DNA from 2 places in the Demequina lutea genome. Region 1 is predicted to be linked to the other one. Evidence: riboswitches for the same ligand, from Rfam matches in the RefSeq annotation. Region 1 holds a riboswitch; the other holds the start of a gene.
The links. A riboswitch is a leader RNA that binds a small molecule or an ion and turns the genes downstream of it on or off. The one in region 1 is predicted to bind thiamine pyrophosphate.
Positions count from the first base shown of each region.

Region 2: it holds a riboswitch for thiamine pyrophosphate, as region 1 does, so the genes downstream of both, thiM (hydroxyethylthiazole kinase) here and BKA03_RS12820 (ATP-binding cassette domain-containing protein) in region 1, are expected to answer to the same signal.

Region 1 is NZ_JACBZO010000001.1:2,669,450-2,672,882, reverse strand. Features, by position in the region: gene BKA03_RS12830 (hypothetical protein) at 1-731, opposite strand, end outside; gene BKA03_RS12825 (rhodanese-like domain-containing protein) at 808-1,287, shown strand; gene BKA03_RS12820 (ATP-binding cassette domain-containing protein) at 1,341-1,631, opposite strand; TPP riboswitch at 1,903-2,026, opposite strand; gene BKA03_RS12815 (ABC transporter permease) at 2,158-2,994, shown strand; gene BKA03_RS12810 (ABC transporter ATP-binding protein) at 2,991-3,433, shown strand, end outside.
Region 2 is NZ_JACBZO010000001.1:2,413,046-2,416,478, forward strand. Features, by position in the region: gene BKA03_RS11615 (Gfo/Idh/MocA family protein) at 1-232, opposite strand, end outside; gene rsgA (ribosome small subunit-dependent GTPase A) at 326-1,345, shown strand; TPP riboswitch at 1,408-1,513, shown strand; gene thiM (hydroxyethylthiazole kinase) at 1,507-2,319, shown strand; gene thiE (thiamine phosphate synthase) at 2,322-2,969, shown strand; gene thiD (bifunctional hydroxymethylpyrimidine kinase/phosphomethylpyrimidine kinase) at 2,966-3,433, shown strand, end outside.

The DNA of each region.
Region 1 (3,433 bases):
AACATCCTGACGGTGCCTGCACCTCCCGGCAACGTCCAGGTGCTCGCATAGACCGTCACTTCGTGCGAGAAGAGCCCGGAGACGTCTCCTGACTCGACGCTCGATTCGTTTGTCCACGTGGGGTCCACCTCGAGCGCTGCCTTGCCCGTCTGCGATATCCACATCAGGCCGCCCTCAGTCGCGACGTCTTGAGGCGAGATCAGCGGCGCGGTGTAGTCGTCAGGCGTTGCTGTCAGCGCCCCGAACGCGAGGCGTCCCCCCACCACGGCCACCGCGAGCACGAGGACGAGCACCACGATCTGTGAGATGCGTCGTCGTGCCTTGTGGGCGCCGGCACCACTCACTGGCTCGATCCAATCAGGGCCGGCAGGGAACGACGCTTGGGCTGCACGGGAATACTCGGCGTCGCGAGACGGCTGCGGGGGCCAGGCTGCGGACGGTTCGTGGACCGGCCAGCCAGCCGACGACGGCGTTGTTCCCTGGGTGGGCTGCCGCGGCTGTGGTGGCGGTGCGAGCGGTTCGCCGCGTTCGAGCGATGCGACGAGCCACATCGGCGCCTCGTCGTCGGGGCCGGGAACCGCCGCGAAGTCCTGTGCGGGGGACTCGGGAGGTCGCCGAGACGTGTCGCCGTCTCCTGCCGTGCCGTCGCCGCCATTCGATGGGTCGCCAGCCGATGCTTCGGCGCGCGAGCGTTCGTCCCCGCTTGGTTCGTGCTCGGGCTGAAATGTCACGGGCAACTCCTCATCGTCATCATAGGAGCCACCGGAAGGTGGACTGGCGGACCCGCCCGCGCCTACCGTACGAGTCATGTCCTCCGCGCAAACACCTGCCCAAGCGGCCGCGCACTTTGCCGCGCGGCTCCGGTTCGAGACGGATCCAGGTGACGTCCACGCGGCGCTCGAATCGGGCCAACCGGGATTCGTCTTCGTGGATACCCGCGGCGACGAGGCCTGGGACCAGGGCCACGCCAGGGGAGCCGTGCACGTGACCAAGCCGGAAATGCCGAATGTGATCCCGACGTACCCCGTCGGGACCCAGTTCGTCGTCTATTGCTGGGGCCCAGGGTGCAATGGCGCGACGCGAGCGGGCCTGATCATCTCGGAGGGCGGCTATGCAGTGAAGGAGATGATCGGCGGCTTCGAGTACTGGGCAAGGGAGGGTCTTCCAGTCGATCGCGTGGCGCGTGACGCGACGGGGGTCGAGATCATCGTGGACGCGACGAGGGCTGCGGACCCGCTGACCGTGCCAGCGGGCGTCCCCGCACAGCGCATCGTTTGCGACTGCTAGTACCGTTTCGGCGCGTGCCGCGTGCCGCAAGCACCGCGTGGCTGCGCGCGGAGTCACGCGTCGATCAGGCGGCCATCAGACATGAGAACCACGCGATCGTCGACCAACTCCCCCTCGGCAGCGTCGTGCGTGACCATGATGAAGGTGGTCCCTGCGGACCGCAGGATGTCTCGCACCTCAGCGCCTAGACGGGTTCGTAGCTCGGCATCGAGGGAAGAGGGCGGCTCATCGAGAGCCAGCAGACGAGGAGAGGGCGCCAGGGAGCGGGCCAACGCGACCCTCTGCCTCTCGCCGCCCGAGAGGTCCCTCGTGTCTCTCGGGCCGAAGCCTGCGAGGCCCACCATCTATAAGACAGCGGCGACTCGCCCGCTGCGTTGACGGCGCGGCATCCCAGAACTCTCTAGGCCGAAGGCGACGTTGCCCTCGACTGTCCTATGAGGAAAAAGCCGGCCATTTTGGAATACGAGCCCGAAGCCCCTCCCGTGGGGAGACGCTCGGGTTTGGTTCGGTCGCCGAAGGTGAGCACGCCGCCAGAGTCAAAGGGATCAAGGCGATGGCAACTGCCGCCCGCGCGGCCGCATTCGTCTGAGGCATATGGATTCCTCCCGGTTAAGGAGGGGACGAGTGTCGACTCCCTACGCCGGTGCGAGCCGGATCAGGTTCGAGGGTCTGTGGCGGTCCGCACTCTCAGCGCCCTGACCAGTTCGGTGTGAACGGAGGCGCTCCCCTGTCGTGTACCTCACTATGGTGCGGGTCCAACGCGATAAGGAGACGAGCGGACGATGCTCGGCGCGAGAGTTACCGTAGTTGCGCGCGCACCCTAGACTGGTCCGGGCTCCAACGCCGTTGACGAGTGGTTCGGGAGGTGACGTGAACTACCTAAAGGAAATCTTTGGTGCGCGTGAACTTCTGACGAACCTGACAATGCGTGAGGTGCGCGGCAAGTACAAGCGCACCGTGCTTGGCCAGTTGTGGTCGCTCGTCAACCCCCTGGCACTGATGCTCATCTACACGTTCGTTTTCAAGTTCGTGATCAAGGTTCAGCCCGATGCAGGAAGCCCCAGTGGGCTGAACGTCTTCGCCATCTGGCTCCTGTGCGGACTTCTCCCCTGGACCTTTCTGGCGACAGTCATTAACCAGGGTGCTGGATCGCTTGTGGAAAACGCGAACCTCATCCAGAAGGTGTCCTTCACTCGCATCGTGCTGCCGTTAGCCGTCGTCGGTTCCGCGGGCTACAACTGGATGTTTGAGATGGGCGTGCTCGTCATCGCCCTCACGGTCGTCGGCGGGTTTGTCATTCCGTGGATTCCTTTGGTCTTGGTCGCGATGGTATTGCTCGCGCTCTTTGCCGCAGGGCTTGCGCTCATGCTCTCGATTGCCAACGTGCACTTCAGGGACACCCAATACTTCATCTCCATTGCTCTGCAGATGTGGATGTACCTGACGCCCATCATTTATCCGGCGACATTGGTCGACACAAAGTCGGTGGAGCTCGGGGGGCTCGCGGGAACCCGCATCACGGTGGCGGACATCTTCCACCTGAACCCCATGGAACACATCGTCAATCTCTTCAGGACACTGTTGTACGACAACCGAATGCCGGACCTGTCCGACTGGGTCTGGTCCTTCTCGGCCGCCGCTGTGTCGATCGTGCTTGGGCTCATCGTGTTCCAACGCCACGCCCGCGGCCTTGCGGAGGCGCTATGACGGAGATTGCAGTCCACGTCGACCACGTGAGCAAGAGTTTTCGCATGTACTACGAGCGCAATCAGACGCTCAAGGCGGCCATCATGCGCCGCCGCACGTCCGTGCACGAGGATTTCTGGGCGCTTAAGGACGTGTCTTTCGACGTGCCAAAGGGGTCCACGTTCGGACTCATTGGCAGCAACGGCTCCGGAAAGTCGACCCTGCTCAAGTGCCTCGCGAACATCTATTACCCCAACAAGGGAACGATTTCGCACACCGGCCGCGTGGCCGCGATGCTTGAGGTCGGCTCCGGATTCCACAGTGAACTTTCGGGCAGGGAGAACATCTACCTGAACGGCTCGATCTTGGGGATGAGCAAGAAGCAGGTGGAGGCGAAGATCGATGAGATCGTCGACTTCGCCGGAGTGGGCCAGTTCATCGACCAACCCGTCAAGAATTA
Region 2 (3,433 bases), 260 kb from region 1:
GGACTTCGTTCGGCAGGCAGACGGTGACCAGGTCGGGCCGTGCCTGGTCGAGCATCGTGTCGATGTCGGTAAACGGCGTCGTGGCGAACTCGGCGGCACGTGCGGCCGTGCGGCCAGGGTCGCGCCCCACGATGCCGACCAACTCGACGTCGTGGCGTCGCGACAGGATCCGCGCGTGCTGGGCACCCCAGCCCCCTGTACCGACCACAGCGACCTTCAGTGCTTCGTTCATCGTCGAACCCTCCAATGCATTCGCAGGAACCGTCACCACAGTAGTCGCCGAGGATCGGTAGTCTCGGGGCATGACGAATTCACCGGCGGTCACGTGACGGACTGGAGCGGTTACGACGAGTCCGACGCCAAGGTGCGCCCCGGGCGCAGTTCGCGGCCCCGATCCAAGATCAGGCCTGCACACGCGGATGCAGTCGACGGCGTCGTGACGATCGTCGACCGTGGGCGCTACACGGTTCTTACCGCGGCCGGACCCACCGTCATGGCGGTCAAGGCGCGTGAATTGGGCCGACGCGGACTCGTCGTCGGCGACCGCATCGGCCTCGTGGGCGACGCCTCCGGTACGCCTGACACCTTGGCGCGCATCGTGCGGCGCGATGAGCGTGCGTCTGCGCTCCGGCGCACGGCGGATGACAGCGACCCGGCCGAGCGGGTGGTCGTCGCCAACGCGGACCAGTTGGCGATCATCGCCTCCCTGGCAGACCCGGAACCCAATCCGCGCATCATCGACCGCTGCCTGGTAGCCGGATTCGACGCGGGCATGGGCGCGATTCTGGTGCTCACCAAGGCCGACCTCATGTTGGCCGACCACATGCGCGCGCTGTACCAGCCGTTGGGCGTGACAGTGATCGAGACCTCCGTGATGCGAGAGGGCGGGCCCGAGGCGGACCCCGGGTTCCAACTGCTGCGCTCTGCCCTGGTGGGCGCGCGGACCGTGTTTGTTGGCCCGTCCGGCGTGGGCAAGTCGACGCTGGTCAATGCGCTTGCGCCTGGAACCTTGCGGGCCGTTGGCCGCGTCAACGACGTGACGGGGCGGGGCCGTCACACGTCGACGTCGTCGCTCATGCTCGAGGTGCCCAGCGGCGGTTGGATCATCGACACCCCTGGTATTCGGTCATTTGGCCTGGCGCATGTCGATGCCGAGCACATGATGTCGGCGTTCCCCGACGTGGCCGCCTACGAGGTCGAGAACTGCCCCCGTGGGTGTCAGCACCTCAGCGCCGCCGATGGCTGCGAGCTCGACGGTTGGGTGGGCGACAACCCCGATCGAGCCGTCAAGATCGACTCGATCAGGCGCCTGCTCGCATCGAAGGCCGCGGGCGAGGGCTACTAGCGCTCGCATCCCCCGCCTCCGCCGCGCTGCCGATGGGCAGACCCGTCAGGAGGTCTACAGTGGGTCCCGACGCGGGGTGCCAGTTTCCACATGCGGGAAGCGGCTGAGAACACACCCGTCGAACCTGATCTAGCTCGTACTAGCGAAGGGACGTCACTCTCGTGGCTCCAGAACTCTCCCAGCCCACCGCCCATACCATCGGCGATTCCCTCGGCCTATTGCGGGAGCGGCCGCCGCTCGTGCAGTGCCTGACGAACATCGTCGTCGCGCAATGGACCGCCAACACGTTGTTGGCCATCGGTGCCGCGCCTGCGATGGTGGACAACCCTCGCGAAGCCGCAGAATTCGCCGTGATCGCCGGAGCCGTGCTCGTCAACGTCGGCACCCCTTACGAAGAGACCGCCGCCGCGATGTCCGCCGCGGTGGCCTCCGCATCCGCATCCGGAACGCCCTGGGTGCTCGACCCCGTCGCGGCCGGCGCCTTGGCCTGGCGAACGGGCCTCGCCCTCGCCCTTATTGAGGCGGCCACTCCGCGTATCATCCGCGGGAATGCCTCGGAGATTCTCGCCCTGGCCGGTGGAGCCGGGGGCAAGGGCGTCGACTCTGTCGACACCCCCGAGGCGGCGCTCGAGGCGGCGAAGGCCCTCGCGCTCCACTACGGCACCACCGTCGCCGTCAGCGGCCCAGTAGATCACCTGACCGACGGCGTGCGGGTGGTGCGCATCGCGAACGGAAACTCCCTCATGACTCAGGTCACCGGCGTCGGCTGCGCCCTCGGTGCCCTCATGGCGGCCTTTGCTGCCGTGGTGGACGATGGCCTGCTCGCCGCCTCTGCCGCGACAGCTGCACTCACCGTGGCGGCGGACGAGGCGGCACGCGTCAGCCGCGGGCCCGGCAGTTTTGCGGTGGCGTTGCTCGATGAGCTTGCCGCACTGTCTCCACAGGCGCTCGCGAGCGCCGTGCGGCTGAGTTGACCATGGCCAGGGCGCCGATCGATCTCTCGGTATACCTCGTCACGGATACCGTCCTGTGTGGCGAGTTCGGCGCTGCAGCGACCGCTCGGGCCGCCGCCGCTGCCGGTGCCACCGCGGTGCAACTGCGAGACCCACACGCGAGCGACGACGAGATGGTGGCGCTCGGACGTGCCGTGATCGCGGCGCTCGAGGGTTCTGGCGTTCCCGTTCTGGTCAACGACCGGGTGCATCTCGTGCACGCGATCGGCGCCCAGGGGGCGCATATCGGCCAGTCCGATCTGGGCGTCGACGAGGCGCGGGCGATCCTCGGCGAGGACTCCTACCTGGGTTTGTCCGTTCAGACTGTCGACCATGTCCACGCGGCGAGGCACCACGGCGAGTCCATCGATTATCTAGGAATTGGACCCATCTGGTCCCAGGGCACCAAGCCAGACGCGGCCGCGCCAAGCGGCATCGACACGCTGGAACGGGTGCTCTCGGTGAGCCCCTGGCCGTGCGTCGCGATAGGCGGCATCGATGCCCGTCGCACCGCCACGGTCCGGGCAACGGGCGCGGCGGGCGTCGCCGTCGTGAGCGCGATTTGCGGTCAGCCCGACGTGGCCGCCGCCACCGGATCCATCAGGGCGGCGTGGGACGGCGTTCGCGTATGACCATCCCCGTCGCCCTCACCATCGCCGGTAGCGACCCCTCCGGCGGTGCCGGCATCCAGGCGGACCTCAAGACCTTTAGCGCACTTGGCGCGTACGGCATGGCAGTCATCACGGCACTCACCGCCCAGAACACTCGCGGGGTCACCGGCGTGCATGCCGTGCCCGCGGAGTTCGTGACACAACAGCTAGAAACCCTTGTGGCCGATGCGAGGCTCGATGCGATCAAGATTGGGATGCTCACCAACGCCGACGTCGTCAACGCCGTGGCCCTCTTCTTGACATCGCACCCGAACCCGGTCGTCGTCCTGGACCCTGTCATGGTCGCCACGAGCGGCGACCTACTGCTAGCCGACACCGCGGTAGATGCGATGCGCGCCCTGGTGCCAAGAGCGTCGATCATTACGCCCAATCTGGCCGAGGCCGCGGCGCTCCTCGAGCGCGCCGTCGCCACGAGCAGGGATCAG